One region of the Klebsiella variicola genome, then DNA from elsewhere that is predicted to be linked to it. Evidence: predicted binding sites of a transcription regulator. Region 1 holds the regulator's gene; each other region holds the start of a gene.
The links. The regulator Fur, encoded in region 1, represses iron uptake genes when iron is present. The targets are predictions, from matches to a motif close to ATAATAATGAGAACNACTATCAA.
Positions count from the first base shown of each region.

Region 1 (9,671 bases):
GCATGCGCGTATTTGAAGCGGAAACCCTGCAGCGTGGGCTGATTGAAGCCGCTACCCGTAAGCCCGACCTCGCGATCCTCGATCTGGGCCTGCCGGATGGTGACGGCATTGATTTTATTCGCGACCTGCGTCAGTGGAGCCAGATGCCGATTATCGTCCTGTCAGCGCGTAGCGAAGAGCATGACAAAATTGCCGCCCTGGATGCCGGCGCCGATGACTACTTAAGTAAACCCTTTGGCATCGGCGAGCTACAGGCCCGCCTGCGCGTCGCGCTGCGTCGCCACGGCGCGGCGCAGGCCGATGAGCCGGTGGTGCGCTTCGCTGACCTTGAGGTCAATATCCCCGCCCGCCGCATCCTGCGCGGCAGCGAAGAGATCCACCTGACGCCTATCGAGTTTCGCCTGCTGGCGGCGCTGTTGAATAATCCCGGCAAAGTGCTTACCCAGCGCCAGTTGCTGAATCAGGTGTGGGGGCCTAACGCCGTAGAGCACAGCCACTATCTGCGGATCTACATGGGTCATCTGCGACAAAAGCTGGAGGCCGATCCGGCACGGCCGCAGCATTTGCTGACTGAAACCGGCATTGGCTATCGCTTTATGCCCTGAGCCCCGCCTCTGCAGTACCAGAGGCTGGCGATTTTCAGCCCTTCAGAGAGCAGCAGAAAACCGGCCAGGATCGCTACATGCCTGATGCCGGCAGCCTGAATCAGCCACAGACCCAGCGACAGCGAAGGCTGCATAAACACCAGTCTGAGCGGCGCCTGCCCCCAGGCCAGCCACAGCGCATAGCGGCTCTGACGGAAAAAGAGGATCATCGATAGCGGGATGCTGATAATCAGCAGAACATTCAGCGGATACAGCCAGACCGCCCCAGAGCCGTAAGTATGCAGCAGCTGGAGATAAGCCAGCAGGTCGTCGTAAAAAGGGAGGCGGCGGTGGGCAATATTCCACCATAAGAATTGCAGCACGAAAAAGAGATCCATCCACGCCCAGAATAAAAACAGGGACTTCCGTTGTATTTTCATCGCTATCCTTGCGAAAAAAATCAGGCCCACAAGGGGCCTGATGTTTGGCTGCGGTTACGCGTTCTTCAGCACTTCGCTGACAATCTCTACCGCTTCTTTTTCAATCAGCTTGCGATGCTCTTCGCCGAGGAAGCTTTCGCAGTAGATCTTGTAGGCGTCTTCGGTGCCTGACGGACGCGCCGCGAACCAGCCGTTGTCGGTCATCACCTTCAGGCCGCCAATCGCCGCCCCGTTGCCCGGCGCCGCGGTCAGACGAGCAGTGATCGGATCGCCCGCCAGGGTGTCAGCGCTGACCATTTCCGGAGAGAGCTTGGACAGCGCCGCTTTCTGCGCGGAAGTTGCGGAAGCCTGCAGGCGGTTGTAGCTCGGCGCACCGAAGCGTTCAGCCAGTTCGTTATAATGCTCCTGCGGGTTTTTCCCGGTCACTGCGGTGATTTCCGCCGCCAGCAGGCACATGATGATGCCGTCTTTATCGGTGGACCATGGCGTGCCGTCAAAGCGCAGGAAGGAGGCCCCGGCGCTCTCTTCGCCGCCGAAGCCGAAGCTGCCGTCGAACAGGCCGTCTACAAACCATTTAAAGCCCACCGGCACTTCCACCAGCTTGCGGCCCAGATCGTTCACCACCCGGTCAATCATCGCGGAGGAGACCAGCGTTTTACCCACCGCCACCTCTTTGCCCCACTGCGGACGATGCTGGAACAGGTAGTTGATCGCTACCGCCAGGTAGTGGTTCGGGTTCATCAACCCGGCTGGGGTGACAATCCCGTGGCGGTCGTAATCCGGATCGTTAGCAAACGCCAGATCGAACTTATCGCGCAGCGCCAGCAGGCCCGCCATCGCACACTCTGAGGAGCAGTCCATACGGATGGCGCCGTCTTTATCGAGGTGCATAAAGCGGAAGGTCTGGTCAACCTGATCGTTCACAATGGTCAGATTGAGCTTGTAGTGTTCGCCAATGCGTTTCCAGTATTCGATACCGGACCCGCCCAGCGGATCGACGCCCAGCGTCAGGCCCGCTTTCTGGATCGCCGCCATGTCGACGATGTCCGCCAGCCCTTCAATGAACGGCTGCACCAGATCCTGTTCTTTAACGTGACCAGAAGCCAGCGCCGCGTCCAGAGAAATGCGTTTCACGCCCTGCAGGCCGGCGGCCAGCAGTTCGTTGGCGCGGTTTTCCACCACTTTGGTGACGTTGGTATCAGCCGGGCCGCCGTTTGGCGGGTTGTACTTGATACCACCATCTTCCGGCGGGTTGTGTGACGGGGTGATCACAATGCCGTCTGCCAGCGGACCGCCTTTTTTGTTATGCACCAGAATCGCATTGGAGACCGCCGGCGTCGGAGTGAAGCCGTTGTTTTCCTGCACGATCACGTCAACGCCGTTGGCGGTTAACACTTCCAGCACCGAAATAAACGCCGGCTCGGAAAGGGCGTGGGTATCTTTGCCGACATAGCACGGACCGGTGATCCCGTTCTTCGCACGATCTTCCGCAATGGCCTGGGCGATGGCCAGGATATGCGGTTCGTTGAAGTTGTGGCGCGCCGCGCTACCGCGATGGCCAGAGGTGCCGAATTTTACCGCATGCTCCGCATTACCGACTTCAGGCTTCAGCACGTAGTACTGAGCAGTCAGTTGGGCGACGTTAATCAAATCACTCTGTTGCGCAGGCTGCCCCGCACGTTTATCGATTGCCATTGCCTGATCCTTCTGGTGCAAATGTTAAAAAGCTAGATCGTGCCGCAAACCTTTTCAATCAGCTCCGCAGGGAACTGCATCGACTGCATGATGTGCTCAATCATGCTGCATTTACGGCCGGTATTGGTATTAGTGATAACCCACCACGGTGTACCAGGAACCTGTTTTGGTTTGGTCTGATTACCGCTTTTCAGCAGCGTACGCGCATCTTCTGCAAAGTAGACGCGCGTGCGGCCATGCAGAGACTCGGTCGCCTCGGCAAATGCTTTATTGTCCAGAGAATAGAGGGTCGTCAACACCAGCATGAAACGGTTCACCGCACGCTTCTGCTCGGCGTATTCATCAGATAACAACAGCTCGCGCATGGCGCGGACTTTATCTTTCGCCGGGTTAGCGGGTTTCACCTCCACGGCAGGCGCTGGCGCCAGTGCCGGCGCGGCTTTGCTGACCGGTGTAGCCGGTTGGGAAACGGCGGAAAATTTCAGCATGCGCCGTAAAATGTCGGATGCGCTCTCGCCGATATGCAGAGTGTGGCTGGCAATATAGCGATAGAGTTCATCATCAACTTCAATTGTTTTCATCTTAATCCAGTGCGATATCTTTTCTGAATACAAATCGTTGGGATTATAAGTACAAATCCCAACCGCGGATAGCGTCAAACCAGGATGGCGGTAAAACTCAGAAAACTTCTGGGTCTTGCAGCCGGATGGCAGAATGTCCAACATAATACCCTAACCCGACGGAGCGAAAAAAAGAACTTTGCCATGAAATTAAATAGCCGAGCGCAATCTGCACAGAATCCGCACAACCACTCCCCGATCGTGCTGGTCCACGGTCTGTTTGGCAGCCTGGACAACCTGGGCATCCTCGCCCGCGACCTGATCGCCGACCACGATATTGTGCAGGTCGATATGCGCAACCACGGTTTGTCGCCGCGATCGCCAGAGATGACCTACCCCGCCATGGCGCAGGATCTGCTTGATACGCTCGACGCGCACCAGATCGAGCGCGCCACCTTTATCGGCCATTCGATGGGCGGGAAAGCGGTGATGGCGTTGACCGCCCTGGCGCCGGAACGCATCAGCGGACTGGTGGCGATCGATATCGCGCCGGTGGATTATCATGTGCGCCGCCATGATGAGATCTTCGCCGCTATCCGCGCCGTCAGCGAATCCTCCGCCAGCAGCCGCCAGCAGGCGGCGCAGGTGATGCGTGAGCATCTGCGGGAAGAGGGCGTGATTCAGTTCCTGCTGAAATCTTTTGTCGACGGCGAATGGCGCTTTAACGTGCCGGTGCTGTGGGACCAGTACCCGCATATCGTCGGCTGGGAAACCATTCCGGCCTGGCCGCACCCGACGCAGTTTATTCCCGGCGGCAACTCGCCCTATGTGACCGACGCCTACCGCGACGCGCTGCTGGCGCAGTTCCCGCAGGCCCGGGCGCACGTCATCGCTGGCGCCGGACACTGGGTGCATGCCGAGAAACCCGAGGCGGTGTTACGCGCCATCCGCCGCTATCTGACGAGCATCGCCGCCTGATTGGCTAAAATATGCCCGACCGCGCCGCAGAATGCCCGCGGTCGTTGGCGCAGCCGTTCGCCTGATGTATGATGGCGCGCTATCTGCGCCGGCTAGAGCCCGGCAGCTTGTTTCCCCGAAGTCACTCAGAATCATGGCAAAAGAACAAACGGACCGTACGACATTAGATTTGTTCGCAAACGAGCGTCGCCCGGGAAGACCGAAAACCAATCCGCTGTCGCGCGATGAACAACTGCGCATCAACAAACGTAACCAGCTGAAACGCGATAAGGTTCGCGGGCTGAAGCGCGTCGAGTTAAAACTCAACGCCGACGCGGTCGATGCGCTCAATGAACTGGCGGAAGCGCGTAATATGAGCCGTAGCGATCTCATTGAAGAGATGCTGATGACCCAATTGCGCGCCCTGCACAGCCAGGGAAAAGTCTAACTTTCCGCGAAAAATCCGCATTCGTGTAGCAGAGTGTGCAGTCGGGCGTGATTGCTGTTTCCGCGCCCTTGCCTGTTCTGCTATGATTGCCGTTATCTATGGGCATCGCGTCCCTACCACATCATTTAAGTTTCAAGAGGTTATTTTACTCATGGCAATCATCGGCATCTTTTTTGGCAGCGACACCGGCAACACCGAAAATATTGCAAAAATGATTCAAAAGCAGCTTGGTAAAGATGTTGCTGATGTTCACGACATTGCCAAAAGCAGCAAAGAAGACCTGGAAGCCCACGACATTCTGCTGCTCGGTATCCCGACCTGGTACTACGGCGAAGCGCAGTGTGACTGGGACGACTTCTTCCCGACGCTGGAAGAGATCGACTTCAATGGTAAACTGGTGGCGCTGTTCGGCTGTGGCGACCAGGAAGACTACGCAGAATACTTCTGTGACGCGCTGGGCACCATCCGCGACATCATTGAGCCGCGCGGCGCGACCATCGTCGGTCACTGGCCGACAGCCGGGTATCATTTTGAGGCCTCCAAAGGCCTGGCGGATGACGACCACTTCGTCGGCCTCGCCATTGATGAAGACCGCCAGCCGGAGCTGACCAACGAGCGCGTTGAGAAATGGGTGAAGCAGGTTGCCGAAGAGCTGCACCTCGAAGAAATCAAAAACGCCTGATGATTAAGCGGCGCAATCATTGAGTTGCGTCGCATTAATAGACAAAAGCAATCAAACTAATAGCTACAAGTTTTTAACTTTTAATCACATATCTGTACAATGTCCACTGATTCTACGAGGCACGTGACGCAGTTTGTAGCTGGTGCCTCGTTTTTGACAGCAAACCAGGCCTGATGCTTGCAGTTTTCATTTACCAGTGGCAGTTCTATAATGAGACGCATTACGTCGGGTTAATTTCTGTATGACTTCCGTTGAAGGAAGTAGATCGTTTAGCAACAGGACAGATTCCGCATGACTGACAACAATACCGCATTAAAGAAGGCTGGCCTGAAAGTCACACTTCCTCGACTGAAAATCCTTGAAGTGCTGCAGGAACCGGATAACCATCATGTCAGTGCGGAAGACTTATATAAACGCCTGATCGACATGGGCGAAGAGATCGGTCTGGCGACCGTTTACCGCGTACTCAACCAGTTTGATGATGCCGGTATCGTGACTCGTCATAATTTTGAAGGCGGTAAATCCGTTTTCGAACTGACCCAGCAGCATCACCACGATCACCTGATTTGCCTCGACTGCGGCAAAGTGATCGAATTCAGCGATGACTCGATCGAATTACGCCAGCGTGAAATTGCCTCCCGCCACGGCATCCGCCTGACCAACCACAGTCTGTATCTGTACGGTCATTGTGCGGAAGGTGATTGCCGCGAGGACGAACACGCCCACGACGCGGTGGAAAAATAATTCCCCGCTTCGCTGAGACTGAAAAGCCAACCTGCCGGTTGGCTTTTTTATGGGCGCCTCTGCTGCCCTTACCGCTCTCGTCCCACAGGTGACCTTCCCGCGTCCTCGTTTTGTCCGGAGAGTTGATATGGAACTTCGCCAGCTACGCTATTTTGTGCGCATTGTTGAAACCGGCAGCATGGGGCGCGCCGCGCTTGATCTTAATATCGGCGTCTCGGCGCTCAGCCAGCAGATCGCACGCCTGGAAAACGAACTGGCCATTCGCCTGCTGCAGCGGACCTCCCGCGGGGTCACGCCCACCAGCGCGGGTCTCGCTTTCTACTCGCAGGCACAGCTGGCGCTGCGCCATGCCGATGATGCCATCCTCGCCGCCCGCGAGGCGCGCCTGTCAGGCCACGTTAGCGTCGGCATGGCCCCCAGCACCGCCTCCGTTCTCGGCGTCCCGTTCATCAATGCGATGCGCGAAAGCTATCCCGACGTGCGCCTGCATTTGGTGGAAAGCCTCTCCGGTAATCTGGAGCGGATGATCAACACCCGCCAGCTCGATTTAGCTATCGTTTTCCAGCAGGAAAAGATCCTGCGCTGGAGCGCCAGACCGGTGCTGGAAGAACGCCTGTTCCTGATTGGCACCCATGCGCTGTTGGCCCCCCTGCAGGAGGACCACATCTCCCCTGACCAGCTCACCTCCCTGCCGTTGATTATGCCAAGCCAGGGCCATGGCCTGCGCGGCAGGCTGGAGGCAGTTTGCCAGCAGCATCATCTCAGCGTTGAGGTGGTGGCGGACATTGACGGTCTGGCCCTGCTGATGCAGGCCGTGCGCAGCGGACTGGGGGCCACCCTGCAGCCCGGGGCCGCCATCTCCCACCTCGACCATCAGGCGCTGAGGGTGATCGACGTCGTCAACCCGATACTCAGTCGCCCCAACTTTCTGGTCAGTCTGTCTGATGATGAACTCACTCCGGCAGGCCTTGCGGCTCGAGTGATACTCAGCAAAGTCATGCGCCAGCTGGTGGAGTCTGACCGCTGGCCGGGTGCTACCCTTTACGCTCACTAAACCCCTCTTTAGCATTACACCATAGCGCCTCACCGCTGTTACCACCTACATTCCCATTACAAATTTAACAATTAATTAAATTGTAAGGGAGCCGATAATGGTGGATGTACTGGTGATTGGCGGCGGCAATGCCGCGCTATGCGCCGCCTTAACCGCCCGGGAAGCTGGCGCCTCGGTGCTGCTGCTGGAGGCGGCGCCGCGGGAGTGGCGCGGCGGCAACTCGCAGCACACGCGTAACCTGCGCTGTATGCACGATGCGCCGCAGGACGTGCTGGTCGACAGCTACCCGGAAGAAGAGTACTGGCAGGATCTGCTGCGCGTCACCGAGGGGAATACCAACGAAGCGCTGGCCCGAATGGTGATCCGCACCTCGTCACAATGCCGGGACTGGATGCGCCAGCACGGCGTGAACTTTCAGCCACCGCTCTCCGGCGCCCTGCACGTGGCCCGCACCAACGCCTTTTTTATGGGCGGCGGCAAAGCGCTGGTCAATGCCTATTACCGCAGCGCGGAGCAAATGGGGGTGCAGATCCGCTACAACACACCGGTGCAGGCTCTCGAGCTGCGCAACGGCGAATTTGTCGCCGCGCTGGCGGGCGAGGAACGGATTGTTGCAAAAAGCTGCGTCCTCGCCGCCGGCGGATTTGAATCCAACCGCGAATGGCTGCGCGAGGCCTGGGGGCAAAATGACAGCGGTGAATGGCCCGCCGATAACTTTCTCATCCGCGGCACCCGCTTCAACCAGGGAGTGCTGCTCAAGTTTATGATCGACGCCGGGGCCGATATTATCGGCGATCCCTCGCAGTCCCACTGCGTCGCCATTGACGCCCGGGCGCCGCTCTACGATGGCGGGATCTGTACCCGCGTCGACTGCGTGTCGCTGGGGGTAGTGGTCAACCGCGATGCCGACCGTTTTTACGATGAAGGAGAAGATTTCTGGCCCAAACGCTATGCCATCTGGGGCCGGCTGGTCGCCCACCAGCCCGGGCAAATCGGCTACTCGATCATCGACAGCAAAGCCATCGGCCACTTTATGCCGCCCGTCTTTCCCGGCGCTCAGGCCAACACCCTTCCCGAGCTGGCCCGCCAGCTCGGCCTGGACAGCGAACGCTTTACGCAAACCATCGCCGACTATAATGCCGCCTGCGCGCCAGGCCAGTTCGATCATACCCGCCTGGATAACTGCGCCACCGCCGGCCTGACGCCGCCAAAGACCCACTGGGCGCGGCCTATCGATACGCCGCCTTACTACGGCTATGCCTTACGTCCGGGGATCACCTTCACCTACCTCGGGCTCTACGTCGACGACACCGCCGCCGTCCACTTCGCCGGCAAACCCAGCCGTAATCTGTTTGTCGCCGGGGAAATGATGGCCGGCAACGTGCTGGGCAAAGGCTATACCGCCGGCGTCGGGATGTCGATCGGCACCACCTTCGGCCGCATTGCCGGCCAGCAAGCCGCCCGGGCGGCACAGCAGGAGAAACACCATGAAGTCGCTTGAGAAGCTGATCATTGAGGCGCAGATCATCACCGAGCCGGAGGCGGAAGTGGAAAGGGTGATGCAGGTATGTAACGCCTGCCGCTACTGCGAAGGGTTTTGCGCCGTATTCCCGGCGATGACCCAGCGCCTGGCCTTTGGCAAAGCAGATATTAACTATCTGGCTAACCTGTGTCATAACTGCGGCGCCTGCCTGCACGCCTGTCAGTACGCGCCGCCGCACGAATTCGCGATTAACGTGCCGAAGGCGATGGCCGAAGTTCGGCTGGAAACTTATCAGCATTACGCCCAGCCCGCCGCCTTTGGCAGCCTGTACCGCCGGGCTGGTGTGACCACCGTACTGGCGCTGGTCGGCGGACTGATTTTCTTTCTGCTGCTGGCGATGGGGCTCAAAGGCTCGCTGCTTCATCCGCCGCTGGCGGGCGATTTCTATCAGATATTCCCGCATAACCTGCTGGCGTGGATGTTTGGCTCGGTCTTCGTGCTGGCCTTTGGCTTGCTGATGACCGGGGTGATCCGCTTCTGGCGCGAGATCTCCCCGGGCCAGCCGCACGCGGTTGATATCGCCAAGGCCTCACAGGATGCGTTGACGCTGAAATATCTCGATGGCGGGCATGGCAAAGGCTGCAACGAAGCCGATGACGCCTTCACCCTGCTGCGCCGCCGTTTCCACCACTTCACCTTCTACGGCTTTATGCTCTGCTTCGCCGCCACCGTGGTGGCCACGGGCTATCACTATTTCGCCGACCGGGAAGCTCCCTACCCGTTCTTCAGCGTCCCGGTGCTGCTGGGGACCCTTGGCGGCATCGGCCTGCTGGTGGGGCCAGCTGGCCTGCTGTGGCTAAACCTGCGCCGGTCGCCGTTGCACGGCGATGCACGACAAAAACCGATGGACCGCGGCTTTATCCTGCTACTGCTGCTGACCAGCTTCACCGGCCTGGCGCTGCTGGCGGGACGGGATACCTCATGGATGGGTATTTTGCTCGCTGTTCACCTCGGGGTGGTAATG
Region 1 is NZ_CP010523.2:3,899,115-3,908,785, forward strand. It holds gene kdpE (two-component system response regulator KdpE) at 1-605, shown strand, start outside; gene SP68_RS18300 (hypothetical protein) at 587-1,024, opposite strand; gene pgm (phosphoglucomutase (alpha-D-glucose-1,6-bisphosphate-dependent)) at 1,079-2,719, opposite strand; gene seqA (replication initiation negative regulator SeqA) at 2,752-3,300, opposite strand; gene ybfF (esterase) at 3,484-4,257, shown strand; gene ybfE (LexA regulated protein) at 4,391-4,684, shown strand; gene fldA (flavodoxin FldA) at 4,836-5,366, shown strand; gene fur (ferric iron uptake transcriptional regulator) at 5,658-6,110, shown strand; gene tcuR (tricarballylate utilization LysR family transcriptional regulator TcuR) at 6,238-7,164, shown strand; gene tcuA (FAD-dependent tricarballylate dehydrogenase TcuA) at 7,262-8,665, shown strand; gene tcuB (tricarballylate utilization 4Fe-4S protein TcuB) at 8,652-9,671, shown strand, end outside.

Region 2 (9,671 bases), 680 kb from region 1:
CGACCAGCACGCTCATCTCATCCTGAAGGCTGAGATCCGCCTGAATGGCATGAAAGCGGCGACCCAGCGCCTGAACCTGTGCTGCCGTGTCATGGGGAATTTTACGGTTGATGCCGACGATATCGCACCCGGCCTGCGCCAGGCCCAGCGTCATTCCCTGTCCCAGTCCGGTATCGCAACCGGTCACGATGGCGACCTTACCCGTCAGGTCGAAGGCGTTCATTACCATATTCACCTCTGTCAGCTGATCTTCAGGCGTACGATGACGCCACCTGTGACCAGCATAGAGGCAGGAAAACAAAATTACAATAAAAATGAAACGATGTTTTGATTTTATTGCCGGCGGCGTGACAGCGATCGCGTCACCCGCCAGCGTCCTTACCCGAGCAGGGCTTCGGCAGTCAGGGCCTGCAGTGACGGGAGCTTGACGTCCGCCAGCACGAAGCGCGGGTCGCGGCTGTTCTCCGCTTCCGGTACCACGATAGCGCGCATGCGCGCGGCTTTGCTGGCGATCATGCCGTTGACCGAATCCTCCAGCGCGACGCAGCGCTGCGGGTCGACTCCCAGGGCAGCGGCGCAGTTGAGGTATACCTGCGGGTGCGGTTTGCTCCAGGGCAGATGTTCCGCGGAGGCGAGCGCATCAAACTGGTCGCGCAGTTCGAACATGTTGAGCACTTTCTCCAGCATCACCAGCGGCGAGGCCGAGGCCAGGCCCACCTTCAAGCCCTGCGCTTTACACAGGGCCACCGCCTCGCGTACGCCCGGTAGCAGCGGGCGTGAGGCTTCCACCAGCTCGATGGCCCGGCGGATAATGCGCGCGGTGGCTTCTGCGCGATCGACGCCGTGCCACGGCTGCTGGGCATACCACAGATCCACCACAAGGTCGATTCGCAGACCAAGCAGGTCGGGCAGTTCATCGCGGCGGCGGGTATCCACCCCCAGGCTTTCCATGACCTCGACCTCCGCCTGATCCCAGAGCGGCTCAGAGTCAATCAGCAACCCGTCCATATCAAAAATCGCGGCCTCAATGCGGCGCTTCGCTGACATATGTCCTTCTCCTGTTGCGTAATCAGATAAACGAATCGGCATTCATGGTATATCATACCGCGCGTTATTGGGCGAAATTCGCCGTGGAAGATAGACTTATACCCGACACATTCGGGTCAGCGAGGAGCGCCTGCGCCACGCAACAGGCGGCAGGCGAATCACCAACGCGTCTTTAACAAGGGGAACTCATGACGTACCAACAAGCTGGACGCATAGCGGTTATCAAACGCATTTTGGGATGGGTCATCTTTATTCCCGCCGTGCTGTCGACGCTGATTTCTGTCCTCAAATTTATGTATGAGCACAGTGAAAAGAAACCCGGCATTGACGCGGTAATGATGGATTTTGCGCATGTCATGATTGAGATGATGCGCTTTAACACGCCGTTCCTGAACTTTTTCTGGTACAACTCGCCGCTGCCGGATTTCCACCACAGCCTGAACATCGGCTTCTGGATCATCTTCATTCTGGTTTTTGTCGGCATGGCGCTGCAGGCCTCCGGCGCGCGGATGGCGAGGCAGGCGAAATTTCTTCGCGAGGGGATTGAGGATCAGCTGATCCTCGAGCAGGCCAAAGGCGCAGAAGGGTTATCCCGTGAGCAGCTCGCTGAGCGGATCGTGGTACCGCGCCATACCATCCTGGTGCAATATTTCCCGCTGTATGTGCTGCCGGTGATCGTGATTATTATCGGCTACTTCTTCTTCTCGCTGCTGGGCTTTCTGTAAGCCAGGTGCCCGGTTAGCCGGGCACCATATTATTCTGCCGGCAGAGCCCGCGGTTTACCCTGATTATCGACGGCAACGTAGATAAACAGCGCTTCCGTCGCCTTATAGCGCTGGCCAATCGGTTCAGAAGAGACTTTTTTCACCCACACTTCGATGTTAATCGTCACTGAGGTGTTGCCGCGCTTCACGCAGCGGGCGTAGCAGCACACCACGTCGCCGACGGCGACCGGGCGTAAAAAGGTCATCCCATCCACGCGCACGGTCACCACGCGACCCTGAGCGATCTCTTTGGCCATGATGGCGCCCCCGATATCCATCTGCGACATCAGCCAGCCGCCAAAAATATCCCCGTTGGCATTGGTATCCGCCGGCATCGCCAGGGTGCGTAAAACCATTTCGCCCTTCGGGGCAAGATCTGTAGTTGTCATGCTCTACTCTGTTGTGGTCAAAGACGATCAGCGGGATGCTACTATGAAAACGGGGCGGAGAGAATAGGGGAAAGCGCCCGCAGAGGCGGGCGCGGCACTTCAGAAGGAGAGGGTAACGCCGGCATAATACGCGCGGCCAGGCTCATTGTAGGTCGAGGCGCCGGCGTTTTCGCGATACAGTTGTTTATCAAATAGATTACTTATTCCGGCATTCAGGCGAATATCCCGGTTTAGCTGATACTGAGTACCAATACCCACGATGGAATAGGCGCCAACCTCGGTGGTGGCAAGGGTCCCGGTTTCGTTGCGGATCTCCGCATACTGACGCGGCTTCTGACGGCCATAAAGCGTCCAGTTCACATTCGCAGACAGGGCGTCGTTTACCTGCCAGTCGAGCATCGTGTTAACGGTATATTTCGGGATAACCGACAGCGGGTTGCCAGTCTCTTTACTTTCAGATTTGAGCATCCAGGTGGCATTGGTCCGCCAGCTGAGGACATCTCTCAGCACCGGGATCAGCAGATTTCCTTCCAGCCCCTCGACCACGGCTTTGCCGCCGTTCTGCCACTGCAAAATATTATTGCCGCTGGAGGTATAGCCCAGTACCTCTGTTCCGGAGACGATTTTGTTTTTGTAATCGTTGCGAAACCAGGTGACTCCGGCAGCGTAACCATTAAGGTTGAATTCGATACCGATCTCTTTGTTAATACTGATCTCCGGATCGAGGTCAGGGTTGCCCAGCAGATAGCAGCTGCCTTCAGCTATAGTGTTCGGACAACCGTTGCCGCGGGTGGAGAGCAAATAGCCTTCACTGGATTGATAGAGGTTAGGCGCTTTAAACACGCGCGCGATACCGGCCTTCAGCGTGAACATATCGCTCAGCGCCTGAGACAGATTGAGGCTTGGGCTCCAGTTGCTGCCAAACTGATTATGATAATCGAAGCGGATGCCGGGGATCAGGTTGGTGCCAGGCACGGCTTCGATATTATCTTCCAGATAGATACCGGTGAGGGTGGCGCTGTTTTTGGTACTACGTTGCGTAGGGTCGCCCGAGGTCCCAGGGATAGTCTCGCCGTTGCTGTTAGTGGCCTGCATTGATGCCGGGTCGTCGAGCTGATCATGGTTCCATTCCATTCCCAGCGTCAGCGTCTGGTCCGCCAGCCAGAAGAAAGGCACATTGAATTCCGAGGTAGTACGCCAGGATTCCAGACGGCTGGTGGCATAATCCTCACTGTTGATCATGCCCTCGACGCGGCCGGTGGAGCCTTCCTGCAGGCGGGTATTGTTGGTTTTCTCGTAGTAAACACCGGCTTTGGACTGGCCCCAATCCCATAGACCGTTGTAGGTCAGTCCCCAGGACTGGCGATAGAGGCGATTAGTTTCGTGGCCGTACAGGGAGTCCACCAGCCCGTTCGGGCTAAGATTGCCGTTGCTGTACTGGGTATCACCAGCATAGATATTCCCCTGGCGACTATAGGCGTAGCTGAAATCGAGGATCTGTTGCGGGGTCATTTTCCATGACAGCAAGGCGTTAATATCTTTATTGCGTACCCCTTCGCGCCCCGCAGCGTAAGAGCCGTTTTGCGCATGGTTAATATCCCAGGCGTCGGGTTCCGTTTTATTGATATTGCCATACAGGCGCATCGTCAGCGCTTCCCCGGCCAGTGGGCCGCTGAGATTGAAGTTAGCGCGATTGGTCGTGCCTTCCTTGTTGTTTTCCGGCTGGTTGGTAAAGAAAGACAGCGAACCGTGCCAGTTGTTGGTCGGGCGTTTGGTAATGATATTGACCACTCCGCCCGCCGCGCCGGAACCATAGCGCGCGGCTGCCGGACCGCGGAGAACTTCAATCCTTTCGACCATCTCTGCAGGTACCCAGTTGCTGTCGCCCCGGGTATCGCGTTCGCCGCGCCAGCTATAGCGAACCGCGTTACGTGACGTGACCGGTACCCCATCTATCAGGATCAGGGTGTTCTCCGGCCCCATGCCGCGGATATCAATCTGGCGGTTGTTGCCCCGACTGCCGCTGGCGCTGTTGCCGGTCAAGTTCACCCCGGGCATTTTACGGATGATGTCTGAGAGATCGTTGACCGGCGGCTGCTTAGCAATATCATCTGCCGTGATAATCGACACCCCGGGCTGTTGCTTAAGCACCTCTTCCGCCGTACTGCGCACAATCATCGTTTCGGTATCTTGTTCTGATTCTTCAGCAAAGGCGTTAGGAGCGAGGAGACTGGATATGACCAGCGCCAGGGTCGTGGGGACAGAATATTGCGGCGATCTCATGTAAATATCCTTTTTAAAGTAATGCAAAATGAGATCGAGAATATTAATGATAACCATTATCATTACAATGTAACGAGATGAATCTCCATAAAATCCTCACAATTACCGCAACTTTTTATGCAGTTGAGAGAAATCGTGAAGAGAGCCTGCACAGTGTGACCGGAAAGTTGTCAGCGTATGCGCTGAGGTTGTGTGGCTGCAGGGAATGTTTGCCAGCGCAGTGAGATTATAGGGGGCGAGCGCGGCGCGCGATGGCGCGCCGGCGGAGGCGTTAGTGGTGGTCGTCCTGCGGCATATGGCGGTAGATGTAGATCCCGCTCAGCAGGGTAAAGACCAGCGTGAGGGCGGTTAAGCCAAAGACCTTGAAGTTCACCCAGATATTCTGCGGCAGCCAGAAGGCGATATAGATATTGGCCAGCCCGCAAAGGATAAAGAACACCGCCCAGGCCAGGTTAAGCCGCGACCAGACCTGCTGCGGCAGGGCCAGCTCTTTGCCCAGCATGCGCTGGATCAACGGCTTTTTCATCACCCACTGGCTGAACAGCAGCGCGCCAGCGAACAGGGCATAGATCACCGTCACCTTCCATTTAATAAACTCATCATTGTGGAAGAAGAGAGTTAACCCGCCGAAGACGGCCACCAGCACAAAGGTGATCAGCGCCATTTTTTCGACTTTACGGTAGCGTACCCAGCTGTAGATCAGCACGATAGCGGTCGCGACGATCAGCGCGGTGGTGGCGGCGTAGATATCGTAAAGCTTATAGAAGGCAAAGAAGACCACCAGCGGTAAAAAATCCAGAAACTGCTTCATACATCGATCCCGTCTTTCAGGACGGACCGGGGAAGACCCCGATCCTGGTTAAGATTAGTTGCGGATAAGCATATACACGCGGAATAAATAGATCAGCAACAGGGCGGATATCAGGTTGCTGATGGTATTGATGACCACCGCGCCGACGTTTGGCGTCAGGACAGCAAAGCTGGAAGCGAACAGTAACAGCAGGGTTTTTGCCACCAGCCAGCCAATGATAGCCGGCGCCACCAGCCGCAGATTGGCCCACGCCAGACGCATGCTGCTGCGCATGGCGCTGAGGATACCCATTTTGTCCTGCACCAGCATGATCGGCGCAAAGGCCAGCACGATGGCCAGCAGCACGCCGGGCACCAGGACCAGCATCATCCCCATCTGCACCAGGAAGGTAGTGAAGAGGATCAACAGCAGCAGCTTCGGCAGCACCGGGGCTGAGGCGCCGATGGCACGCAGGGCGCTAACGCGATGACCGGCGGAGACCAGCTGGATCAGCAGCAGAACGCCGCCGGCGAGGATCGCATTGCCCACCAGACCCGAGAAGGTTGATGCCGCCGAGGCGCGCAGCAGAACCTGCTGCTGCTCCGGCGTCATGTTCTGCACCAGCTCAAACAGCCCGGCGCTACCGGCGAGGTTATCGCCTTCGCTGAGTATCGACAGCTGCTCGTCACTGGGTGAAAAGGCATGGCCAAGTACTACCGTAATAAACGCGCACAACAGCGCAATCAGCAAAATGGTAATGAACTGATTACGAAAAAAATTCCCGGTGTCACGGTAGACGGACTTCGCCGTGATAGACATGCATTCTCCTTGAGTGTCGCAGGTGTTAACTAGCCGGCGATTGTACCGCAAATCGTTCCGTCGTAGCACTCTCTGCACCATTCAGGGCAGGTATATCTTTGTAAAGAGGCCGCAATGGCGGTAGGCCATAGTGCGCCCGCGCCCGGTTGCAGGCGTCATTTTCCTCACCATTCTCACCGGACATGGCGAATTCGCGGCACGGTGAGGGACGGTTTTCATAAATAGTGCAGTGGACGGCGTCACCGATGTCGCCTGACAGCGCCGCGCAGCGGCTCTGACGCTGGTTGGTGCCGCTCATGCAGCGCAGGAAAGGGGTCAGCGGCTCGGTCAGCGCGGAAGGCACCAGGCCACCCGCGTCGTCGGCTTCCGCCCAGTAGAAAGAGACACGAAAATACGCACAACAGGCACCGCACGTCATGCACGGGTTGATTTCACTCATAATTACACCTGAAAAAAACGCATCAACACAGATTGTCGGCAGTTAACTTATCCAGCCGCTTTTGCGGCGGCAAGAGGGGGAGAAATATTTTTTTCACGGAAAGTGAAAATTGATGTGAGAAGGATTCAGGGTGTTTCGATCGGTAGCAAAAATTAATCTGGATCAATAAATGTTAAATCTAAGGTTTTAGTGTGATCTAAAACAGATCAAACGTAACTCGTTATAGGTATATTTGGCCGCGCTGAAAAACCATAATGAGGAAGTGGATATGAAGAAGTTAGCAGCGGCGGCATTAATTCTTAGCACGCTTTCCACCGGCAGCGTCTGGGCGCATGAAGCGGGTGAATTTTTCATTCGTGCCGGGACCGCCACCGTCCGACCGACGGAGGGCTCTGACAATGTGTTAGGCAGCCTTGGCAGTTTCAACGTCAGTAACAATACCCAACTGGGTTTAACCTTTACCTATATGGCCACCGATAACATCGGCGTGGAGCTGCTGGCGGCAACGCCGTTCCGCCATAAGGTCGGCACCGGGCCAACCGGGACTATCGCCACCGTCCATCAGTTGCCGCCCACCCTGATGGCGCAGTGGTACTTTGGCGATGCGCAAAGCAAGGTGCGCCCGTACGTGGGGGCGGGTATTAACTACACCACCTTCTTTAATGAAGACTTTAACGATACCGGCAAGGCGGCCGGGCTTTCCGATCTGAGCCTGAAGGACTCCTGGGGCGCGGCGGGGCAGGTCGGCCTCGATTATCTGATTAACCGTGACTGGCTGCTGAATATGTCGGTGTGGTACATGGATATCGACACCGATGTGAAATTCAAAGCCGGCGGCGTGGACCAGAAAGTCAGCACCCGTCTGGATCCGTGGGTGTTTATGTTCTCCGCGGGTTATCGATTTTAAATCCTGCTGAAAACTGGCCAACGGATGGCCAGTTCATTGTCACGTCACACCTGTCTGCCGCAAGCCTTCGCCATCGATAGCGGATCACACTTCCGTCCACTGGCGCAGCAGGTTGTGATACATGTTGAGCAGGGAGAGGACCTCTTCTCCGTCGCCAAAGCGGGCCTTCAGAGACTGGATGGTGCGGTCCAGGTCGTAAAGCATCGCGCGCTGCTTATCGTCGCGGACCATCGACTGGATCCACAGGAAAGAGGCCTGACGTACGCCGCGGGTAACCGGGGTGACGCAGTGCAGGCTGCTGGCGGGATAGAGCACCAGATGCCCGGCCGGGAGCTTCACCCGGTGCTGGCCATAGGTGTCTTCAATCACCAGTTCACCGCCCTCATAGCTCTCCGGCTCGCAAAGAAACAGCGTCGCTGACAGGTCAGTGCGCATCCAGCCCGCCTCGCCGTTCTGGCGAACGGCGCCATCGACATGAAAACCGTAGGTCTCCCCTGGCCCATAGCGGTTAAACAACGGTGCGGAAATCGTCCGCGGCAGCGCGGCGGAAAAAAACTGCGGGTGGCCGCGCAGCGCGTCGAGCACGGCGGCTTGCAGGCGGGCATACAGCGGCGTACGGGTATCGATCTGTTGGTTCTGTTTGACGGCCGCCCCCTGGCTGCCCACCGTAACCCGTCCGTCGACCCACTCGGCCTGCGCCAGCTGCCGGGTAAATTCCGCCACCTGGTCTGCCGATAGCACGTCAGGAATGTGATACATCATCGCGGTGTTCTCTCTAAAAGGTGGGGCGCAACGGCCCCACGCACAGACTCAGAAGTGGACGTTCGCCGTCAGCATAAAGGTACGGGGTTCGCCCGGATGATAGCGATAGCCGCTCTTGTTGATGGAGGCCACGTAATCGGTATCAAACAGGTTGTACATATTGAGCTGCAGATCGAGGTTGCTGTTGACCCGATAGCCCAGTTTGGCGTCGGCGACCCAGTAGCCCTCGGTGTGATCCGGGGTACCGACCGCGCCATCGCTGCCCCGGCGCAGGCTTCCGACATAGCGCACACCGCCGCCGACGGACAAATCGCTGGTGGCCTGATACTGCGTCCACAGCGTAAAGGCATGTTTCGGAGTGTAGGCCAGCGCGGAAGAACCATCCTGCGCCACATTCTGCCCCTCCGTCACCGTCGCATGCTGCTGCGTGTAGCCGGCGATGATCGTCCAGTCCGGGGTCAGGTTTCCGGTCGCGGAGAGCTCATACCCCTCCACGCGCTTTTTGCCGTACTGCGACCAGGTTCCGTCATCGTTGGCGGCCACTTCGTTTTCAATATCGGTACGGAATAACGCCGCGCTGAGCAGCAGACGGTTGTTGAAGATTTGCCACTTGGTGCCCAGCTCGCTGGATTTCGCCTTCTGTGGCTTAAAGTCGGTTCGGTTGGCGCTGTTGCCGCTACCGCTGGCGGCCAGGGCGAAACTGCTGCCCCCCGGCGGCTGCTGTGAGATGGCGTAGTTGACGTAGACATTGCCCTGCTCGGTTAAGCGGTACAGTGCCCCGGCTTTCCAGTTAACCAGATTGCCGGATTTGGCGGTATCCACGGTGGTGACCGGGCTGCCCGTCGACTGGCCGGGCGGGCAGGCGATAGCCCCGCGTCCGCTGCCGCCGCAGGCGGTGGCGCTGTCATATTTAGTATGATAATTGTCGAGACGTAGCCCGCCGTTGACCTCAATCCGTTCGGTCAGCGTCAGCGTATCGAAGGCATAAATCCCGAAGGTATCGGTCTGGCCGTTGGCGTTCGCCCCGTTTCTGTCCAGCCCGCCAATCGACAGGTTGCTCACCGGATGGTAGAGATTCACCGCCGGCGCGGTCATGGCGTTAACGCCATAGTTGGTCTGGTTTTCCCGGGTAAACTCCACGCCGGCGCTGACGTCATGGCCTATCGAGCCGGTATTGAAGGTCGAGGTGATATTGGTCTGGTTGGTCAGAATGCGGTTGCTGACATCTTTGGTATTAACCAGACGCGACCAGCTCCAGGTGTTGACGTCATTGATATCGGGGGCGGTGATATTGCTCGCGCCGCCCATCACCGCGGTCAAAAGATACTCCTGTTTCACCCGCGACCAACGGGTGGTATTGCGCACGGTGGTATTGTCCGTCAGATCGTGTTCGAAGCGCAGGGTGCCGCTGTCGGTGGTGGATTTATCATAATCGGAGTCGGTGCCATAGAAATTGTTGGTATCCACCTTC
Region 2 is NZ_CP010523.2:3,219,589-3,229,259, reverse strand. It holds gene kduD (2-dehydro-3-deoxy-D-gluconate 5-dehydrogenase KduD) at 1-229, opposite strand, end outside; gene hxpB (hexitol phosphatase HxpB) at 379-1,047, opposite strand; gene SP68_RS15185 (YniB family protein) at 1,236-1,772, shown strand; gene yciA (acyl-CoA thioester hydrolase YciA) at 1,802-2,200, opposite strand; gene SP68_RS15175 (TonB-dependent siderophore receptor) at 2,300-4,483, opposite strand; gene SP68_RS15170 (septation protein A) at 4,755-5,294, opposite strand; gene SP68_RS15165 (YciC family protein) at 5,349-6,092, opposite strand; gene SP68_RS15160 (YkgJ family cysteine cluster protein) at 6,118-6,531, opposite strand; gene ompW (outer membrane protein OmpW) at 6,800-7,438, shown strand; gene ybiX (PKHD-type hydroxylase YbiX) at 7,523-8,200, opposite strand; gene SP68_RS15145 (catecholate siderophore receptor Fiu) at 8,249-9,671, opposite strand, start outside.
Region 2: SP68_RS15175 (TonB-dependent siderophore receptor) is a predicted target of Fur. The motif match lies at 4,524-4,546, and genes of this name have one in related genera.

Region 3 (9,671 bases), 2.7 Mb from region 1:
GCTGCTGAAGTGGAAAGATCTGATGGTGACCTTCTTTGATGAAAACCATGCCCGCTCGATTGGCCTGAACACCCGCGGCCTGAAGCTGCTGTTCTTTACCCTGCTGGCCGCCTGCACCGTGGCGGCGCTGCAGACCGTCGGCGCCTTTCTGGTCATCTGCCTGGTGGTGACTCCCGGGGCCACCGCGTGGCTGTTAACCGACCGCTTTCCGCGCCTGCTGGCCATCGCCGTGGCTATCGGCAGTCTGACCAGTTTCTTCGGCGCCTGGCTCAGCTACTATCTCGACGGCGCCACCGGCGGCATTATCGTGGTCGCGCAAACGCTGTTATTCCTCATCACCTTTATCTTCGCGCCGAAGCACGGCCTGCTGGCCAGCCGCCGCCGCGCCAGGGAGGCCGCATGCTGAACCTGTTCCTGGCCCCGTTCCAGTTTCCTTTTATGGTCAATGCGATAGCGGTATCGATCATCGTGGCCGTGCCCTGCGCGCTACTGTCGGTGTTTCTGGTGCTCAAAGGCTGGGCGCTGATGGGCGACGCCATGAGCCACGCGGTCTTTCCGGGCGTGGTGCTGGCCTACATTATCGGCATCCCCTTCGCCATCGGCGCGTTTATCGCCGGGCTGCTGTGCGCCGTGACGACCGGTTTTCTCGACGATAACAGCCGACTCAAGCGCGATACCATCATGGGGATTGTCTTCTCCGGCATGTTTGGCGCCGGGCTGGTGCTGTACGTAGCGATCCAGTCCGATGTTCATCTCGACCATATCCTGTTCGGCGACATGCTGGGGATCTCCCTCAGCGATATTGGACAAACGGCGGCTATCGCGCTGGTGATTGCGCTGATTATCGGTCTCAAATGGCGCGATTTTTTGCTGCACGCCTTTGACCCGACGCAGGCCAAAGCCAGCGGCCTGCGCGGCGGACTATTGCACTACGGCCTGCTGTGCATGATCGCCCTGACCATCGTCGCGACGCTGCAGTCGGTGGGGATTATCCTGTCGATTTCGCTGCTGATTGCCCCCGGGGCGATCGCGCTCCTGCTGGTGCGGCGCTTTATCCACGCCCTGCTGCTGGCGGTAGCGGTGGCCATCGGCTGCTCGGCGGGAGGGGTGTGGCTGGCGTTTTATCTCGACAGCGCGCCGGCGCCGACTATCGTGGTGCTGTTTTCCGCGCTGTTTGTGGTCGCCTTTGTGGCAAGCACAATTCGGGATAGTCAGAAACAGAGGGCTTCAGCAACCATCCCCGGTGGCGGCTAATGCCTTACCGGGGCCGACTTGTCGCCCGGCTACGCGCCGCGCTGACCAGGGAAAGGCCGCTATTTTTTCGGTCGGTATTTTTCCGGTAGCGCCGGCACCGGGCGCCTGTCGTCCAGCAGATGGCGAATAGTGAGGATCGGGTGGCGCCAGAGCATTCGCGGCCCGGCCCAGCGCATAATCTGCTTCATCTCTTCGCGCTTCGCCGGCTGGTAGCAATGCACCGGACACTGCTTGCAGGCTGGTTTATTCTCGCCAAACACGCACTTATCAAGGCGCTTGTCGGCGTAGGCGTTCAGCGCCTGATAGTGCGCATTATCGGCCAGCGCCCCGGGACAGCGCCGCTGGTAGAGGGCAATCATCCGCTGAATCGTCATCTTTTCCCGTTCGATACGCTTCCCCATCTCCCCGCCTTTCGCCTGTTATTAAGATGCATATATTATACACCTTATTGTTCGTGCCCGACCAGCCTCACTGCTTGAGATGCTGGATCAACTGCAGGGCTGCCCCGGACAGAACCCCGAAATGGCTATAGGCATAGAAATCGCGGATAAAAACGCTGCCCTCGAGTTCGAACGGACGCAGCAGGCCCAGCGCTTCCTCGTGCCGGTAAACCGGGGCCGGCATCGACGTTAACAGATCGCTCTCGCACAGAAAGGCCTTAATGGCCGAGGAGGACGCGCACTCAATCACCGGCTGCGGACAGGGTAGCTGATGGGCACGAAAGATATCCTCAAGGATGTTCATCGGGGTACTTAACGGCGGCGGCATGATCCATGGATAGTCCAGCATCTCCTCGAGGGATAAGTTCGCCGCCTGATGTAGCGGGTGGTACTGCCTGGCGACGATGCAGATCCGGTCCTGCCAGTTAATTTTACCGCGCACCACGATTTTCTCATCATGCGGTAAGGGGCCGCAGAGGGCGATATCGATGTCGTGCATCCGCAGGAGTTTAAAGAGCTCGGAGTCAATGCGGTCGACGATCCGCAGATGGATCCGGGGATGTCGCTGATGGAAAGCTGCCAGCTTATCGATGAAATGGCTGGTCAGCAGGCTGGAAACACAGCCAATCCGCAGGATACCTTTCCCGGCGCCGCGGATGAGCGCAATCTCCTCGCGGGCCTTTTGTTCGGTATTCAGCATCGTCAGCGCATAGGGTAAAAAGGCGCTGCCATATTCGCTCAACGCCATACCGTGTTTGTGTCTTTCGAATAAGGTCGCGCTCAGGTCCGCTTCCAGGCTCAATAACAGCCGGCTCAGTCCCGACTGAGTGATCCCCATCTTCTCTGCGGCCAGGGTCATATTGCCTTCGTGAGCGACAGTAATAAACGCCTGAATCTGCTTAAATTTCATTGGCATGATATTTACTCATTGAATAAACGGTTTTTGCATTTCCCTTGCGGCCTGTTTTAGCGAATAAATGTCGCTATCAATACGCTCAAAAATAGCTACCGCGCATCAGGAAAAACGGATTTATTAACCTCATCACGCACGGCAAAAACGAATTGCGGACCCGAAGATAATTTATAATGAGAATATATCACCATGACACAGAACAATATTCTATTAATTTCAGGCGCTATATTACCGGTCATCATTACCGTCATCATCGGCTATATTAGCGGTAAACGAAAAGACTTTAACTGGCAGCAGGCAGGAGACATCAATAAAATTGTGATGCTCTATGCATTACCACTAAGTATTTTCAGCAATATGGTGATGACGCCGCGTCACATCGTCATGACCATGGGCCCGGTTGCGGTGGCCATTATCCTCGCGCTGATTCTGAGCTTCGTCATTCCCTTACTGGTCGCCCGCTATCTGTTCCGACGCGACCTCGCCCTCAGTACGCTGCAGGCGCTGGCCATCGGCTCGCCGGCGGTTCCTTTCATCGGCACCTCGGTGCTGGCCTTTTTATTTGGCACCGTCAGCGCGTCGCTGATCACCGTGTCCAGCATCACGCAAAACGTCTTCCAGCTGCCGCTGGTAATGATTCTGATGTCGGTCGCCACTGGCGATAAAAGCCAGCATATCTCCTTTGGCACACGGGTGATAAACGCCATTAAACAACCTGTGGTCTGGTCACCGGTGATCGCCCTGATCATCGTGCTGGCGGATATCCATATTCCGCAGACTATCTCGATGTCGCTGGGTCTGCTGGGTAAAGCCTCTGGCGGGCTGGCGCTGTTTGCCGCCGGGATCGTGCTCTATACACGCAGCATTGTTATCACCACCGCTACCATTATCACCGTTATCGCCCGCAATATTTTGGTGCCCGGCGCCTGCTATCTCCTGTTATTAAAAATGGGCTTCAGCATGGAGCAAATAAAGGAAGTCGTATTGACGATGGCTATCCCGGTAGGCTCCATCGCGATAATTATTGCCATGCAGTATAAAACCGGCGAGCAGGAAATGGCCTCGACGATGGCGCTGAGTATTATTGCCTCCATCATTACGATGGGCGGATTTATTTTCTTAACCTTTTAATTATCGCGATTACACCGCGTGAATACGGAGAGAATATGGCCTCTATCACATTATCGGCTGCTGAACTGTTACTGCATCGGCTACAGGCGCTGGACGTGGCATATATTTTTATTAACTCGGGCACCGATTATCCGCCAGTTATTGAAGCCTGGGCAAAGGCCCGGGCGACCGGGCAAAAGGTACCCGAGCTGGTGATCTGCCCGCATGAAAACGCCGCCATCGGCATGGCGCACGGCTACTACCTCGGCACTGGCAAGGTGCAGGCGGTAATGGTTCATACCAACGTCGGGTTAGCCAACGCCGCCTGCGGTGTCATCAATCTGGCGAACAGCAATATCCCGGTGCTGATTTTTGGTGGTCGCACGCCGATTAGCGAACATTCCCACTTCGGCTGCCGCAATACGCCGATTGGCTACGGCCAGGAGATGCGCGACCAGGCGGCGCTGATCCGTGAATCCGTGAAGTGGGATTTTGAACTGCGGCTGGCCGATCAGATCGGCGAGCATGTTGACCGGGCCTGGGCGATTGCCAGCTCCCTGCCGAAAGGGCCGGTCTACCTGAGCTTACCGCGCGAGCCATTGTGCGAGACCTTTGCTATTGATGAGGCCGCACTGCAGGCCGGTCCTTCGCAGCAGCCGGTCCGCTATGCGCCAGTCCGGGAAGATATCGCCCGGGCCGCCGAGGCAATCGCCTGCGCCAGGCATCCCGTCATCTTCGCCCAGCGCGGCGCCCGAACGGCGGGTGGCTTTGCGCGACTTAATAGCCTGGTGCGCGAATGGGCGATCCCATTGGTGGAATACTGGGGTACCGAGGTGACCCTGAGCGCCGATAACCCACTGCTCGCCGGGGCTGATCCCAGCGCCTGGCTCGCCGACGCCGATGTGATTCTGGTGGTCGACTCGCAGGCGCCATGGATGCTCGCCGAGGGCGACTGTCGCCAGGACTGCACCGTGATCCAGATGGGCCCCGATCCGCTCTTCTCCCGCTACCCGGTACGTGGCTATCGCGCGGACATCAACCTGGCGGGCGAGACCGATGAAGTCTTCAGCCTGCTGGAAGAGGCGCTGCGCCCGCTGCAGGCCGCCCGCCAGCAACATGTGGCGGAGCGGGCGGCATATACGCAGAACCGCATCCAGCAACAGAAAAACCAGCGCGACGCGCTTCTCCATGCCAGCCAGACCGGGGTCATTACCAAACCCTGGCTCAGCTACTGCCTCGGCCATCTGGCGAATCAACACCGCGGCCGGATCGTTTCTGAGCTGACCACGCTGCCGCAATTTGCCGGGCTGATCCATGCCGAGAGCTATTACCAGGAAGCGCTGGCCGGCGGCCTGGGCGAAGCCCTGCCTATCGCGCTGGGGCTGCAGCTTGCGCGCCGGGAAGAGCTGATTATTGCCGCCGTCGGCGACGGGTCGTACCTGTTCGCCAACCCTGCGGTCTGCCACCATATTGCGGAGGTAATGAAGCTCCCTGTCCTCGTCGTGGTCGGAAATAACGGCGGATGGGGCGCCGTCGCGGGCGGCACCAAAGCGCTCTACCCGGACGGCTACGCCGCCCGCGCGGAGACCATTCCGGCCACCGCCTTTACCACCTCGCCGGATTTCGCCGCGATCGCCGCCTCCAGTCGCGCGGCGGCCCTGTCGGTTTCCCGGGCCGAAGATCTCCCCGGCGTGCTGGAAGAAGCGGTCACCCTCATACGCACCCGCCGACAAAGCGTGCTGGTTGACGTGCAGTTAGCCCGCTAACGGCTTCTCCTCCGGGCGCTTGTCGCCCGGAGGGGGTTGTCACCCCTTCTGCTCACCTTTATCCACATGGCCCAGCGGCTTCTCCGGGAAACAGACATCGCGCACCCGGCGTTTCAGCTCGGCCGCATCCGGAAAACCGCCATCCTGCTTGCGCTCCCAGATCTGCTGACCGTCGACATCGATCGTGAAGATCCCGCCGGTCCCCGGCACCAGCGTCACCGAGGCGATGTCGGTGCTGAAGGTATGTAACAGCTCCTGCGCCATCCAGCTGGCGCGCAGCATCCAGTTGCACTGGGAACAGTAGGTGATGGTGATGGCCGCTTTTGAGTTCATCGTCGTCTCGCTAAGTCTGAAAGGGCAAATTGTAAACAAAGTGCAGTTTAAATGAAGAACACATGATTATTTTGTTGCAAACGATAATACCTATCATTACCATTCGCAATCAATAAATGGAGTAAGACCCCATCCGCAACGGAAAAGACGGAGCAACCTGCAACTCTGGAAGTAACGCGTGAGCCGATACTAATAACGATCAAGGCGTGGCGACTATGTACAAATCGACTCCGTCAGCAGCATGGTGTAAAAAACGCCTGCTGGTGACCTCTTTGCTTGCAGCAATTTATCAGACTTCTGCCATCGCAGCAGACACTTCCGCCGTTAGCGGCGAGGCGGTGGATGACACCTCGGAACAAATGACCGTCACCGCCCCCGCACCGGTGCAGAAAGCCGGTAGTGAGCACAGCATCAGCGCCCAGGAGCTGGAGGATAAAGGCGCTAACGATTTCGGCTCGATCATGCGCTATGAGCCGCTCATCAGCGCCACCGGGGCCAGCGGCGGCTCCGGCAACGGCAAAAGCGGCTTCGACCGCGGAGGCTACACCGGCTACAACATTCGCGGTATGGAGAGCAACCGCGTCGGCATCGACGTAGACGGTATCGCGCAACCCAACGCCACCGGCCGCGGCTACGTCGGCCGCGCCGGGCTCAACACCTTCGGCATCGGCCGCGATTATATCGACCCGTATATGTACGGCAGTGTGGATATCCAGTCCGGCGCCACCTCGACGGAAACGGCCAACAGCGCTATCGGGGGAAATGTCTCCTTCCGCCCGAAATCGGCAGATGATTACCTGCGCCCGGGCAAGACCAGCGCCTTCGGCTACCGCAGCGGTTACGACTCTGCGGATCGCAGCTGGCACAACGGGGTGACCGTCGCCGGCGGCGATGAGTTCCTGCGCGGAATTTTGGTCTACAGCCACCGTGACGGTCAGGAAACCGAAAACAACAGCGGCACCGTCGACGCCTACCCGGCGAACTGGCACTCCGATGCGTTTCTGGCCTCCGGGATCTGGCAACCTAACGATGAACACAAGCTGACCAGCACCTTCGACTATTACCATAAAACCAACCACACCCACTACGATACCTGGGACTCCAGCGGCAACAGCACCATCGGCACCGCCAACCAGACCAGCCAGACCCGGCGCTGGGGCCTGAGCCTGAAGGATGACTGGACGCCGATGAACGACTACCTCGACAGCGTCTCCACGAAAATCTACTACCAGCATACCGAAGCCCATGACTGGACTTATATGCCGGACAGCGTCACCCGCAGAATGCAGACGGTGAACTCCAACTACGATACCGACACCTGGGGCCTGCAGACCGCGCTGGCGAAAACCCTGGGCCGCCACGATCTGAGCGCCGGCTTCAACGCCAGCACCAGCAAAACCCAGCGACCGTTCAGCCAGTCGCCGATCCCCAGCGTTTACAGCGAGATCATGCAGCCGGAGGCAGACAGCCGCAGCTACACTCTCGGCGGCTTTGTCCAGGATAAGATCAACTTCGACCTTGATAGCCACAACTTCGCCATTATTCCCGGCGTGCGCGTGGTGCATCAATCGACTAAGCCGGAAAATCTGTCCGACCTTGCCGCCAACAGCAGCGTACTGACCGAATCGTCGGTGGCGAATCTGTACGGCAAAAACAGCGATACCCAGGTTCTGCCGTCGTTGACCTTCCAGTACGACCTCACCCCGCGCCTGATGACCTACCTGCAGTACCAGCGCGGCGCGCAGTTCCCCAACGCCAGCCAGCTGTATGGCTCCTGGAACCTTGGCTCCAGCTACGCCGGCAGCCAGCAGTATGCCCTGATCGGCAATACCGATCTGAAGACGGAAACCAGCGATAATCTCGAGTGGGGGCTGAAGGGGGAAGTCACCGAAGGCATCACCGTGCGCACGGCGCTGTTCTACAACAGCTATAAGAACTTTATCGCCTATACGCGCTATACCCGCGCCAATAATCCGGGCCAGTTCACGAATGTGCCGTCGAACATCTACACCATTTATCAGGCGGAAAACCGCGATAAAGCCTATATCTACGGCGGTGAGATCAGTACCAAATTTAACTTTGGCACCTGGTTTGAGCAGGTGAACGGCCTGAGCACCACCCTCGCCCTCGGCTATAGCGAAGGGAAATCGAAATCCAGCTACAGCGGCGATAAATACGTCGACCTCGACAGCGTGGCGCCGATGAAAGCCATCGTCGGCGTGGCGTGGGACGATCCGGCGAAACGCTACGGCACCGCCCTGACGGCGACCTTTGTCAAAGGGAAACAGGCGACCGCCACCAACCGCGAAAGCTACAGCAACAGCGGGTCCGCCATTACCGATGCCAGCAGCGACTATATGCGCGTGCCGGGCTACGGCATGCTGGACTGGACCGCGTACTGGCAGGTGGCGAAAAACGTGCGCCTCAATGGCGGGGTCTACAACCTCACCGATCGTAAATACTGGGATTACCTGAGCAGCCGCAATATCGAGACCGGCACCAACCAGGACGCCAACGATAAAGCGCTGGCGGTGATGCCGGGCCGCACCTGGCAGCTGGGCGTCAACGTCGACTTCTGATTGCCCGAATAATAACGCACCTGCCCCCGGCCCGCCGGCCGGGGATATTCATCGTCGAGAAGGATATGATTATGCCAAATGCACACCCTGACCTGTGGCAGCGCTACCAGGCCACCAAAGCGGGCAGTACCGCGAAATATGCCCGCGATATTGCCGCGGAAATGGGGATCAGCGAAGCCGAGCTGACCGCCGCCCGCCTCGGCCATGATGCCGTGCGCCTGAGCGATGACGCCCGAGCGCTGATTGCCGATCTGGAGCGCGTCGGCGAAACCAAATGCATCTGCCGCAACGAGTATGCCGTGCATGAGCAGGTGGGCCAGTTCACGCACCAGCACCTCAGCGGCCACGCCGGGCTGGTACTGAACCCTCGCGCGCTCGACCTGCGTCTGTTCCTCAGCCAGTGGGCCAGCGCCTTCCATCTGAACGATAATGGCCGCCAGAGCATCCAGTTTTTCGACCACCACGGCGACGCCCTGCTGAAAGTCTATGCGACCACGCAGACCGACATGGCGGCCTGGGACACCCTGATCGCGGAACATCGGGTGGCGGCGCCGGCACCGCTGGCCCTGCGCCCGCTGGAGCCGGTGAAATATGCCGATACCGCCGACGGCGCCGCCCTGGAGAACGACTGGCGCGCGATGACCGACGTTCACCAGTTCTTCGGTCTGCTGCGTAAATATCAGCTTTCCCGCCAGCAGGCTTTCCGTCTGGTGAGCGACGACCTCGCCTGCCGCGTGGATCGCCATGCGCTGCCGTCGCTGCTGGAGACGGTGCGCCAGGAAGGTAATGAAATTATGATTTTCGTCGGCAATCGCGGTTGCGTGCAGATCTTCACCGGCGCCCTGGAAAAGCTGGCCCCCATGCGCGGCTGGCTGAATATCTTCAATACCACTTTTACCCTGCATCTGCGCGAAGAGAGCCTCGATGAAGTGTGGGTGACCCGTAAACCGACCTCAGATGGACACGTCACCAGCGTCGAACTGTTCGCCAAAGACGGCACCCAGATTGCCCAGCTCTATGGCCAGCGCAGCGAAGGCCACCCCGAGCAGGCACAATGGCGCCAGCAGGTAGATCGTCTGACCCGTGAAGGACTGCCCGCATGATGCGCTGGTTACTGCTCTTCATCGCTTTCCCGCTGCTGAGCCACGCCGCCGTTGAGCGACTCGTCACCCTCGGCGGAGATGTCACTGAGATCGTCTATGCCCTTGACGCGGAACAGAGCCTGGTGGCGCGGGACAGCACCAGCAGCTGGCCCCCGGCGGCGCAAAAGCTGCCG
Region 3 is NZ_CP010523.2:1,066,349-1,076,019, reverse strand. It holds gene sitC (iron/manganese ABC transporter permease subunit SitC) at 1-406, shown strand, start outside; gene SP68_RS05125 (metal ABC transporter permease) at 400-1,254, shown strand; gene SP68_RS05120 (nitrous oxide-stimulated promoter family protein) at 1,314-1,655, opposite strand; gene SP68_RS05115 (LysR family transcriptional regulator) at 1,723-2,610, opposite strand; gene SP68_RS05110 (AEC family transporter) at 2,797-3,738, shown strand; gene SP68_RS05105 (thiamine pyrophosphate-requiring protein) at 3,774-5,483, shown strand; gene SP68_RS05100 (Rdx family protein) at 5,523-5,816, opposite strand; gene SP68_RS05095 (TonB-dependent receptor domain-containing protein) at 6,032-8,395, shown strand; gene SP68_RS05090 (hemin-degrading factor) at 8,467-9,498, shown strand; gene SP68_RS05085 (heme/hemin ABC transporter substrate-binding protein) at 9,495-9,671, shown strand, end outside.
Region 3: SP68_RS05095 (TonB-dependent receptor domain-containing protein) is a predicted target of Fur. The motif match lies at 5,897-5,919, and genes of this name have one in related genera.